3 regions of the Pontibacter korlensis genome follow, and region 3 is predicted to be linked to each of the others. Evidence: riboswitches for the same ligand, from Rfam matches in the RefSeq annotation. Region 3 holds a riboswitch; each other region holds the start of a gene.

Region 1 (4,197 bases), 330 kb from region 3:
CGGCTATACTTTCGTCCCGCTCATGGCCTATACCTGTTAGCACCGGAAGCGGCGAATTACCAATGGCCGCTGCAATTTTATAGTCGTCGAAGCAGCTCAAGTCTGTCTGAGAGCCTCCGCCACGAATCAGTACAATAGCATCAAACTGGTCGCTGTGCCGGGCAATCTGTGCAAATGCTTGCGCTACCGAAGCCGGCGCTTCGTTGCCCTGTACCGTGGCCGGGAAAAGTGTGGTTTGGAAATCATAACCGTAGCTGTTGTTCTCCAGCTGATGCATAAAGTCTTGGAAACCTGCTGCGGTGGCAGATGATATAACGGCCAAACGTTGCGGTACCAGTGGCAGCTCCAGTTCTTTGTTGGCCTCGAGCAATCCCTCTGCTTCAAGTCGCTTCAGTGTTTCGAGCCGCTGGCGAGCCAGGTCGCCAATAGTATAATTAGGGTCAATATTACTGATGTCGAGGCTGAGGCCGTAAAGCTCATGGAAACGCACTGATGCCTGCAGCAGTACTTTCAGCCCTGCACGCAGCGGCTGCCCTGTTTTCTCCTCAAAGTAACGGCTCAACATTTGATAGCGAGAGCCCCAAATAGTTGCGCGGGCCTGTGCCAGCATTTGACGCGCGTCGTCGCCTTTATCTACCAGAGTCAGGTAACGGTGGCCTTTCCTACGATCCACGTTTACCTGTGCTACTTCTGCTACTACCCAATAGCTATCCGGAAACGCCACTTCCAGCTCCTCGCGTATCTGCTGGTGCAGTTCATACAGCGAGAGCGGGGCCTGGTGCTCCTCATACGCAATGGTTTGGCGAAAAAAGATCTGGGACATGGGGCAACTACGTTTCTTCTCCTGCACAACCGGCAGAAAACCGGCTCCTAAGTCCCGAAGATAGGACTTTTTTGACTAAGATGATTAGTAAGGTCGTGGAGAAAAAGTTTTTTGCTTTTCCCAAACAGGATTTACAGGATTGATATGTGAGTAAGGATATACACTTCCGCTGGCGCGGGTTTGTAATGCTTGCCTTTTTATAGAAGTAAGTTTGTAACTCAACTAGTACTGCAGGGGCAGAGAGCTATTCAGATAAACCCACCCCTCCGAGGAGGGGAATTTTTGGGAACGATAAACATCCCCCTGTGCCCCTTCAAAGGGGTTTAGCAAAGGGTGGAGCTATAGAGTCTGATCCCAGTCCTTAGGTTGAGCGCCTTGTGAGATCCGGTGCCCGAAGGGCAGCGCTTTGGCGCAGGAGGGAACACAGCGCGATGCCCAAAGACGAGGCCTCCCGGCCTGGAGGGCACCAAAGCTGGAGGTAAATTGAGTTGGTTGTGAAGCTAGGGATGAACAATAGCAAAAAAGGATATCTTGCCTCAAGTTCAGAAAGCTGTAACCATGAAAGTATGGCAATTTAAGTCAGTTGAATTGCCATACTCTCCATTATAGCAGGACACAAGTCTTGAAACATGAGGCAAGAAAGCGGAGGGAAAACAAACAAACTACGACTATTTATTTGCTTAGACAGTTAGCAGAAAAGCATACTTATCAGAGAGAACTTTTCAAAAAACATCAAAATAATTTGGCTTTTTTAAAATAGCCCCCGTATACTTGCATCATCAAGTCAATAATCCCTTTGCGGATATTGATTTATAAAGAAGCGTGGAGAGACAGGCTCTGTGAAACGCTAGCAACCTAACCTTCGGTGTTAAGGTGCTAATTCCTGAGTTTGGCAGGGTGCCGGACGAATATAAATTGATACGGTCATGAAAAAGGGAATCAAGCCAACACAGCACGTATTATTACCATTGCCGACAGTAGCACTACTGTTGCAAAACTTCTTTTTAGCTCCTGCTAGAGCTTCAGTCATGCGCACATCCATGTGTGTCATGCAAAGCTGTTGTTGCTAATCCAGGTATAAAATTCCTGTCTTCAATAAACGGCTTAGTGGCAGATCTGATATCTGCTGCTAAAGCCAACTTATACCTTAGCAGTCAACTCCGACTACACATCATTTATACTTTTCCTTCAAACCTTAAATAGCTACACAACCATGTCTAAACCATTGCACTTCGAAACACTTCAGCTGCATGCTGGCCAGGAAATAGATCCAACCACACAGTCTCGTGCCGTTCCTATTTACCAAACTACTTCCTATGCCTTCAAAAATGCCGAGCATGGGGCTAACCTCTTTGCACTAAAGGAGTTCGGGAACATCTATACCCGTATCATGAACCCTACAACAGATGTGTTTGAGAAGCGCATTGCGGCGTTGGAAGGCGGAGTAGCTGCAGTGGCAGTGGCTTCGGGGCAGGCAGCACAGTTTCTGGCACTAAACAACATACTCTCAGCCGGAGAAAACTTTATCTCTACCAGCTACCTGTACGGCGGCACCTACAACCAGTTCAAAGTGTCGTTTAAGCGCCTTGGCGTTGAGGCCCGGTTTGCAGAAAGCGATAATGTGGCAAGCTATGAAAAGCTTATTGATGATAAGACCAAAGCCATTTATGTGGAAACCATCGGTAACCCACGCTTCAATATTCCTGATTTTGAGGCAGTAGCTGCACTTGCCCGCAAGTATGATATACCCCTGGTGGTAGATAATACTTTCGGAGCTGGTGGTTACCTGTTCCGGCCGCTGGAGCATGGCGCTAACGTAGTAGTGGAGTCTGCTACAAAGTGGATTGGTGGCCACGGTACTAGCATAGGTGGCTTAATTGTAGACGGAGGTAACTTTAATTGGGGCAACGGCAAGTTCCCACAATTCTCAGAGCCATCAGAAGGATACCATGGCCTTAACTTCTGGGAAGTATTCGGAGAGGACGGACCTTTTGGCAACATAGCTTTTGCTATCCGTGCCCGAGTGGAAGGCTTGCGTGACTTTGGTCCTGCACTCAGCCCATTCAACTCTTTCTTGTTATTGCAGGGGCTCGAAACACTCTCTCTGCGTGTGGATAGAACAGTACAAAATGCACAAGCACTGGCTGAGTGGCTGGAACAGCATGAACTGGTTGAAAGCGTTAACTATCCTGGCTTGGAAAGTAGCCCTTATCACGAACTGGCGAAAAAGTATCTGAAGCGAGGTTTCGGGGGCGTGCTCTCCTTTAAATTGAAAGGCGACAAGCAGCAGGCTGAGGCCTTTGTAAATAGCCTGCAACTGGTGAGCCACTTAGCCAACGTGGGGGATGCCAAAACATTGATCATCCACCCTGCCTCTACCACACACCAACAGCTTTCTGAAACAGAGCAACTAAATGCTGGTGTAGAGCCAACCCTGCTGCGCGTTTCAGCGGGTATTGAGCACATCGACGACATTAAAGCAGATTTTGAGCAAGCCTTTGCCAAAGTAGGAGCGGCAGAGACGGCCACAGCCTAAGTAAAAAGTATAAAATGCCAACACATCACGTTTTTCATTATCAAGAAGAGTTTAAGTTGGAGTCAGGAGCAGTGCTTCCTGGCTTCCAGCTCAATTATACAACTTATGGTACTTTAAATCCGCAGCAAAGTAACGTGGTGTGGGTATGCCATGCCCTAACCGGCAGCTCCGATTTTACCGACTGGTGGTGCGACTTATTTGGAGCGGGCAAGCTCTATGATCCAAATGAGTGGTTTATAGTATGTGCTAATACCTTGGGTGGTTGCTATGGCTCTACAGGGCCGCTCTCGGTTAACCCTACAACGCTTCAGCCATACTTCCATACCTTTCCACAACTAACCAACCGCGACATAGTGCGTGCTTTTGATTTGCTGCGGAAAGAGCTGGCATTTGAGCGTGTACATACCTTGATCGGTAGCTCATTAGGTGGGCAGCAGGCGCTGGAGTGGGCGCTGCAAAAGCCTGATGTGTTTGAGCGGCTGGTGCATGTAGCAAGCAATGCCCGCCATTCTCCATGGGGAATTGCCTTCAACGAGAGCCAGCGAATGGCTATCCGACAGGACCCCACCTGGGCAACAAGTACCGAAGATGCGGGCAAAGAGGGAATGAAAACAGCCCGTGCTATCGCTATGCTTTCATACAGGCACTACAATACCTATAATGAGGCACAACAGGAGCCAGGACACAGCATCACCGATAATTTCAGAGCAGCCAGTTACCAGGTGTATCAGGGTGAAAAAATTGCCAAGCGCTTTAATGCCTATACTTATTGGCTGCTGTCCAAGGCCATGGACTCGCACAACGTGGGCCGCGACAGGGGAGGAGTAGAGAAGGCTTT
Region 2 (4,197 bases), 1.9 Mb from region 3:
GCGCTCTGTTTTGGCTGATTTTAGTGGTAATTCACACCGTTATCCACATTGCAATCCACTTATATATAAAGTGATAAATATTGTAAATGCTATATGTAATCGGTGTTAAGTGCATTTTGCGCTGCTTTGAGCTGTGTAATTATAGTGTAAGAGAGGGTGTTGCAGTTGCAAACAGAGGTGTGTGTCTGTAGTTAAGGGGTTGTTTGGCTCTGCCAGGCATGCTTTGGGCAACTTTTGTGGAAAAGTTTGTTTTGGAGTTTTGGCTGCAACTGCTTGTTGCAAAACATCTTATGCAGGGTTTTGAGAGTTTTCCAAAAATGACACGAGTTTATGCACAAAGTTTTCCACAGTATTGTGAAAGGTAAATGAAGTGAGAACAAATTGTTATACAAGCCGTTGCAAATATCAAAATGAAGCCGTACTTTTGCGGACTAAACTTTAAACATACATTGAAGCTGATGTACGCAATTGTAGAAATCGCAGGTCAACAGACCAAAGTAGAGAGCGGTAAGTTCATCTACGCTAACAAGCTTTCCGGCAATGAAGGTGACGCCGTTGAGTTCGCCAATGTTCTTCTAACTGATGACAACGGTACAATCACTGTTGGCGCTCCTTTTGTGGATGGTGTTAAGGTAACTGGCAAAATCCTAGGAGACGTTAAAGCTGACAAAGTGCTTGTTTTCAAGAAGAAGAGAAGAAAAGGGTATAAGAAGTCTCGCGGCCACCGCCAGCAGTATACCAAGGTTCTTATCGAAAACATTGGTTAAGCAGTAAGAAGAAATTAATCGTAGAACTTTTGGGTTTAGGTTTCCTAACCCAGTTAAATAGTAAAAGAAAATGGCACACAAAAAAGGCGTTGGTAGTTCCAATAACGGCCGCGAATCGCATTCTAAACGACTTGGTGTTAAGATTTACGGTGGCCAGGACATTATTGCAGGTAACATCATTGTAAGACAAAGAGGTACTGCGCACCACCCAAGCACAAACGTAGGTATAGGCAAAGACCATACTCTGTTTGCACTGGTTGATGGTACTGTACAGTTCAGAAAAGGTAAGAAAAACCGTTCTTACGTTTCTGTAGTTCCTAAAGTAGAGGCAGAAGCTTAATTTAGCTTTACCACTATAGAAAAGAGGGATGCCGCTCAGGTGTCCCTCTTTTTTGTTTTTAGGCAGCGGAAAGCAACAAACCAGTTTTACTGGCGTATAAATAACAAAGAGGTTATAGGTAATAAATTAAACCTCTTCAAGAAAAGGGACGCATCAGTGTCCCTTTTCGCATTTATGGCCTTCTCAGAAAAAGTAAAGGTGTGCCTGGTGCAACAAATATTTACTTTCTACGGATATCCCATTATATTTGCATCTCTTATCAAGAAAGACTGAGGGATAGGGCCCGATGACGTCTTAGCAACCATGTATAAAGCTTGGTGCTAACTCCCTCCTGGTGCATTGCCAGGGAAGATAAGATTGCTCCTGCCTAAACTCAGGTGTCCTTCTTGATAAGTTGTGTAGAAGACTTAGAGAAGAAAGAAGACACCGAAAATGACAAAACATCCCATTCATAGTTTGCTGAAGGAGCGTGTGCTCGTGCTGGACGGCGCGATGGGCACCATGATTCAGCGTTACCAGCTTTCAGAAGCAGATTTCCGTGGCGAACGCTTTAAAGATCATCCCAGTGACCTGAAGGGCAACAACGATCTGCTCTCCATCACCCGCCCGGACATTATCAAGGCCATACACGTGGAGTACCTGAACGCTGGTGCCGATATTGTGGAAACCAACACTTTCAGCGGCACCAGCATTGCCATGGCCGATTACCATATGGAGGACCTGGTGTATGAGTTGAACTATGAATCGGCCAGGCTGGCACGCGAGGCAGCAGACGAGGTAACAGCGCAGAACCCGGACAAGCCGCGTTTTGTAGCCGGCGCCATTGGCCCAACCAACCGTACAGCTTCCCTTTCCCCGGATGTAAATAACCCTGGCTACCGCGCCATCACTTTCGACCAACTGGTGGAAGCTTACTATGAGCAGGTGCGTGGCCTGGTGGATGGTGGCTGCGATGTGCTGCTGATAGAGACGGTGTTCGATACGCTCAACTGTAAGGCTGCCCTTTTTGCCGCAGAGCAATATGTGCAGGATGGCGGCAAAGAGCTGCCCATCATGGTGTCTGGTACTATTACCGATGCCAGCGGCCGTACCTTGTCTGGCCAGACGGTAGAGGCATTCTGGAATTCTATCTCGCATGCTCCTATCATCAGCATTGGTTTTAACTGTGCCCTGGGGGCGCGCCAGCTGAAAACACACATCCAGGAACTGTCGCGTATTGCGGATGTGTATATCAGTGCCTACCCGAATGCCGGTCTGCCAAATGCCTTTGGCGGTTACGATGAAACGGCAGATGAAATGGGTGCTATTGTAGAGGAGTACCTGCAGGAAGGCCTGATAAATATATTAGGTGGCTGCTGCGGTACCACACCGGATCATATCCGGCGCATTGCAGAACTTTCTGCCAAACATAAACCACGTGTCGTTCCTGAGCTTCCTGCTTACTCGCGCTTCAGCGGACTAGAACCGCTTACCATTACACCGGAAACCCTGTTTGTGAATGTGGGCGAGCGCACGAACGTAACCGGCTCCAAAAAATTTGCCCGCCTGATTGTAAACGGAGAGTTTGAAGAGGCTCTTTCGGTAGCGCAGCAGCAGGTAGAAGGCGGTGCCCAGATCATCGACGTGAACATGGACGAAGGTATGCTGGACTCTGAGGAGGCCATGACCAACTTCCTGAACCTGATTGCCTCCGAGCCGGACATAGCTAAGCTGCCGATCATGATCGACTCGTCTAAATGGACGGTCTTGGAAGCAGGCCTGAAGTGTGTGCAGGGTAAGTCCATCGTCAACTCCATCTCCTTAAAAGAAGGCGAGGAGAACTTTAAGCAGCAGGCCCGCAAAGTGCGCCAGTATGGCGCTGCTGCCGTTGTGATGGCATTCGATGAGGAAGGCCAGGCCGACACACTAGAGCGAAGAATTGAAATCTGCGGACGTGCTTACCGCATCCTGACAGAAGAAGTAGGTTTCCCGCCACAAGACATCATTTTCGACCCGAATATATTAGCCATTGCCACCGGTATAGAAGAGCATAACAATTATGCAGTAGAATACCTGGAGTCGGTAAAATGGATAAAAGCTAACCTGCCACACGCGCTAGTGAGTGGTGGGGTAAGTAACCTGTCGTTCTCATTCCGCGGTAATGACCTGGTGCGCGAGGCCATGCATACAGTCTTCCTGTACTATGCGGTGCAGGCCGGCATGGACATGGGTATTGTGAACGCCGGTATGCTGGGTGTTTATGACGAGGTACCTGTAGAGCTGCGCGACCTGATTGAGGACGTCATCTTCAACCGCCACCCGGATGCGACAGAGAAACTGGTAACCTATGCAGATACCATCAAGGGCAAAGGCAAGGGTGCTGCACAGGCGGACAACAGCTGGCGCAAAGTGCCTGTGGAAGAGCGCCTGAAGCATGCCCTGGTAAAAGGCATTGTAGAATTTATAGAAGAGGACACCGAGGAAGCACGACAGAAAGCCACTAAAACCTTAGAGGTGATTGAAGGTCCGCTGATGGCCGGTATGACCGTAGTAGGCGACTTGTTCGGTGCCGGTAAAATGTTCCTGCCACAGGTCGTGAAGAGTGCCCGTGTGATGAAGAAGTCCGTAGCGTACCTGCTGCCGTTCATGGAGCAGGAGAAACTGGCATCCGATACCTCCAAATCAACGGCAGGCACCATCCTGATGGCGACCGTGAAAGGCGACGTACACGACATCGGCAAAAACATTGTGGGCGTGGTACTGGCCTGTAACAACTATGAGGTGATTGACCTTGGCGTGATGGTGTCGCTGGATAAGATATTATCAGAGGCCGAAGCACAGAAGGTGGATATCATTGGCCTGAGCGGTCTGATTACGCCTTCACTGGATGAAATGGTGTATGTGGCGCAGGAGATGGAACGAAGAGGCATGAAGATTCCCCTGCTGATTGGCGGAGCCACTACCTCCCGCGTACACACAGCCGTTAAAATCGCGCCGCAATACAGCGGGCCGGTGGTGCACGTGCACGATGCCTCCCGTAGTGTAACCGTAGTAGGTAGCCTGCTGGGCAGCAATAAAAAGGAGTATGTGGCCGAAATCAGAGCAGAATAC
Region 3 (4,197 bases):
AGTGCACCAACTTTGCCAGGAGTACATCGCCTTGAAAGAAGACACCCTTGTCGGATTCGAGAGCAGATGGATTAAAAGAACAGAACAATGGCTAACCTACTAAAGCAAAAGTATAAGATAGACCGCAACAGACCTACCATCGGTATAACGGGACCTGACAAGGGAGGAGGCGCTGCCTGGTTCTTCACCGCCCTGTCGGTATTGCTTGCTGGTGGATGGCCTGTTCGTATCACTCCTTCCAGACCTCGTACTGCAGACGGCCTGCAGGCCCTGATTATAGGCGGCGGTGCCGATGTGGATCCCAGCACTTATGAGCAGGAACATGTGATAGATGATTACCTGCAACAAACGCTAAGGCAGCCCAACAAAAACATTTTCCGACGCGTGGGCCGATTCGTCCGGTGGGTGTGGTATCCGGCAGTCTTTTTTGTGCGCAAGCTCATGAGCCGGAAGCTGTCTTTTGGCCTGGACCGTGAACGTGACCACCTGGAGTTTCAGCTGCTGGACCAGGCCACAAAAAAAGGACTTCCGGTTATGGGCATTTGCCGCGGAGCCCAACTAATGAACGTATACTTCCGGGGAACGCTTTACCGAAGTATAAACTCATTTTACATGGAGGAACCTAATCCTGCGAGTGTGTTTCCTGTGAAGAAAGTGCACATAAAGCCGGGAAGTAAGTTGGAGCGCGTATTAGGAACACAACAATTAGAGGTAAATGCGCTGCATAACCAGGCTGTGAAAGAGCCTGGTCAAGCAATCGACATAGTTGCCCGTGAACCAAACCAGGTAGTGCAAGGCATAGAACATACCGTGCAGGATTTCATGATTGGCGTGCAATGGCACCCTGAATACCTGCCACAGAGCAAATTACACCGCAGGCTGTTCAAAGCACTGGTGCAACAGGCCAAAGGAGTTAACCAGCAGATAGAAGAACAGGATATGCAGGCAGCCCTGGCCGAACCAAGAGCCGAAGCCTTGAAAGAAATAGAAGAGGCATCAATAAAGCAGGAGTAAAAGCCATAATTACTTTTTCATTTAGAGTGAATTTTGGCTTAACAAGATTGATGTAGCTACATTTTTTTTCCTCACATTTGGAAATAAAAAATTCTGCTTGCAACTTTGCAACCGTAAAGTCATAATACCTACACCGTATTTGATTTATAAAGAAGAAGGGAGAGAACAGGCTCTAAGAACTTCTAGCAACCAGTTACTAAACCAGGTGCTAATTCCTGCCTAAAAAATTTAGGGGATATAAATTGGTTAACATGAAAATCTCAGCTTACAACCTTACGGGTAACTTACAAAACCGAATTACATCACTTTCTTTCGGTTCATCTTCTATCTATTCTCATACTTGTTGTTGCTGTTGTTGCTAGCCCGGCTGCAAGAGCTGTTGTCGCAATAATTCTATTTAGGCCATAACACCTCTTACACGTAGCCCCAAGGGATAGCTTTGTCTTTTTTGCACTTGCTGCAGAAAGATCCTAACAATGCTACACCCTGAGCCCCAAGCATTTTAGTAGCCTGTTTCCTGCCAGGTTGATGCTGCAGGAAGTCCTTAAGAACCCTTATAAACTCATTTATACTTTAAACTCAGACTTATGTCGACTAATCAATCAGAAAGACCAATAGCTATATTTCATGAGCACCAGGAGTGGTTCCGCCCTTTGTTTAACGAGCTTGATGCTCGTGGCATCGCTTTTGAGCGCCTGAATGCAGCAGAACATACTTATGACCTTGCTTCTCCGGAGCAGAACTACAGCCTGTTCTTCAACCGCATGAGCCCTTCTGCTTACCTGCGCAACAACGAGCAAGGCATTTTCTATACTTTAAACCTGCTGGCACACCTGGAGGCAAAAGGTGTAACCGTCATTAATGGTTACAAAGCATTCCAGTACGAAACTTCGAAAGCACTGCAAATGTCACTGCTGGAGAAACTGGGTCTGCCTTACCCGAAAGCCCGCGTAATCAACCATGCTTCGCAGGCTGTAAAGGCTGCTGAAGGACTTCGCTTCCCTATCGTGGTAAAAGCCAACATTGGTGGTAGCGGTGCAGGTATTACTCGTTTCGACTCTCAGGAGGAGTTAGCACTGGCTGTAACCTCTGGTCAAATAGCCTTAGGTATAGACCACACTGCCCTGGTACAGGAGTTTATTCCTGCTCGTGGTGGCCACATTAACCGTGTGGAGACTCTGGGAGGCAAGTTTCTGTATGCCATCAAGGTTTATACTTCCGGCGAAAGCTTTAACCTCTGCCCTGCCGACATCTGCCAGACTACCGGTGGTAAAGAACTGGTACGGAACGCATGTGCTATCGATGCTCCTAAGAACGGCATGAAAGTAGAAGCCTTTACACCTGAGCAGGAAGTAATTGACGCTATTGAGCGCATTGTGCAGGAAGCTGGCATCGACGTTGGAGGCATTGAGTATACTGTAGATGACCGTGACGGCCAGATCTACTACTACGATGTGAATGCCCTTTCTAACTTCGTGGCTGATGCTGTTAATGTGATCGGCTTTAACCCCCACGCTAAACTTGTTGACTTCCTTGCAGAGAAAGCTCAGCTAAAGAAGGAGGAGGTATAAGCATGGAGTACGGATATTGGTTACCGGTATTTGGCGGCTGGCTTCGAAACGTAGAAGACGAAAGTATGTCGTCGGACTGGAATTATGTAAAAAAGCTGGCGCAGCGAAGCGAAGACTGGGGCTACAGCATTTCCCTGATTGCTGAGCTGTTCCTGAATGATATTAAAGGCGAACAGGCACCATCTCTGGAAGCTTGGTCAACGGCAGCGGCACTAGCGGCAGTAACAGAGAAACTGGAGCTAATGGTAGCCGTACGACCTACCTTTCATAACCCGGCTATACTTGCCAAGCAGGCAGCTAACATAGCACAGATCGGTGGCGACAGGCTGTCCCTGAACGTAGTGTCTTCCTGGTGGAAGGATGAGGCCACCAAGTATGGACTACACTTTGAAGAGCACGATGACCGCTACGCCCGCACAAAAGAGTGGCTGAACGTGGTCACAGGTGTTTGGGAGCAGGATCACTTCTCCTACGAAGGCAAGTACTACAAAGTAGATGACAACGTACTACAGCCAAAGCCGAAGAAAAAGCCCTTCATTTATGCAGGTGGTGAATCAGAGGCTGCTAAGACGCTCATCAGCAAGCAGTGCGATGGCTACGTCATGCACGGCGATTCGCCTGAGCTCATCGGTAAGCGTATCGACGACATGAAGCGCCGTCGCGAAGCATGGGGACTGCCTCCAATGAAGTTCGGAGTTGCTGCTTACAGCATTATCCGTAATTCTGAGCAGGAGGTAAAGCAGGAAATAGACCGCATCACTAATGTGAAAGAGTCTAATGCTGGTTTTAAAAATATGCAGCAGTGGATTTCGGGTACGCAGTTAGAGCGACAGCTTACCCTGCAGGATTATTCTGTATCAAACCGTGGCTTGCGCTCAGGACTTTTGGGTACACCTGCCCAGGTACAGGACCGTATTGCAGAGTTTGAGGCTGTAGGAGTAGACTTTTTCCTGCTGCAGTGCAGCCCTCAGTTAGAAGAAATGGAGCGCTTCTCTGAGACAATCATAAATGTTGTAGCTTAAGACTAACCTTGCTGGAGCAGGGACCAGCTTACTGCTTTCCTGCTCTCAGTACACATATTGGCTCACCTTAAACAAACATAAACTAAGCCTAACCTTCCCTGCCGCTCTTGTAGCGGCAGGGATTTTTTTATTAGTATAGGCTAACCGCTTCGGATCTTCCAGCCCCACAACAATGGCCGTTTTTGCTTTTTACATAAGTTTCAGATCAATGTAGTCGATCATCATTTTCTCCCCGAAGCCCTCTGCCGGAATCCACTTAAACTCCATTACCTGTTTTCCTGGCTTCAGCTCAAAGGTGCCAAGGTCAACTACCTCTGCTTTACCTGGGGCTACTTCAGACTTAAAGTTGAGTTCTTTCTTTACCTGCTGCCCATTTAGCGCCACTCCAAACTTACCTCCTTCAGGAGACTTTACCACCTGCGCTTTTACGCTGTAGGTACCTGGTTTATCAACTTTGAACGTAGTGGTTAGCTTGTTTTCTTTTTTAGGATCTCCGTGCCATAAAAGTATTTTATGGCCGCTTACTCGGTCAAATATCCTTTCATCCGCAAACACATCTGTTGTGGCCCATCCACCTGAGTTATCTTCGA

What was found. A riboswitch is a leader RNA that binds a small molecule or an ion and turns the genes downstream of it on or off. The one in region 3 is predicted to bind S-adenosylmethionine.
Region 1: it holds a riboswitch for S-adenosylmethionine, as region 3 does, so the genes downstream of both, PKOR_RS12725 (O-acetylhomoserine aminocarboxypropyltransferase/cysteine synthase family protein) here and PKOR_RS14030 (ATP-grasp domain-containing protein) in region 3, are expected to answer to the same signal.
Region 2: it holds a riboswitch for S-adenosylmethionine, as region 3 does, so the genes downstream of both, metH (methionine synthase) here and PKOR_RS14030 (ATP-grasp domain-containing protein) in region 3, are expected to answer to the same signal.

The regions. Positions count from the first base shown of each region.
Region 1 is NZ_CP009621.1:2,943,793-2,947,989, forward strand. It holds gene xseA (exodeoxyribonuclease VII large subunit) at 1-823, opposite strand, end outside; SAM riboswitch class I at 1,631-1,740, shown strand; gene PKOR_RS12725 (O-acetylhomoserine aminocarboxypropyltransferase/cysteine synthase family protein) at 2,037-3,359, shown strand; gene PKOR_RS12730 (homoserine O-acetyltransferase family protein) at 3,374-4,197, shown strand, end outside.
Region 2 is NZ_CP009621.1:1,408,587-1,412,783, reverse strand. It holds gene rplU (50S ribosomal protein L21) at 459-767, shown strand; gene rpmA (50S ribosomal protein L27) at 838-1,107, shown strand; SAM riboswitch class I at 1,361-1,465, shown strand; gene metH (methionine synthase) at 1,540-4,197, shown strand, end outside.
Region 3 is NZ_CP009621.1:3,276,616-3,280,812, reverse strand. It holds gene PKOR_RS14040 (amidoligase family protein) at 1-103, shown strand, start outside; gene PKOR_RS14035 (gamma-glutamyl-gamma-aminobutyrate hydrolase family protein) at 88-1,014, shown strand; SAM riboswitch class I at 1,156-1,258, shown strand; gene PKOR_RS14030 (ATP-grasp domain-containing protein) at 1,602-2,585, shown strand; gene PKOR_RS14025 (LLM class flavin-dependent oxidoreductase) at 2,588-3,607, shown strand; partial or broken gene PKOR_RS14020 (glycoside hydrolase family 172 protein) at 3,797-4,197, opposite strand, start outside.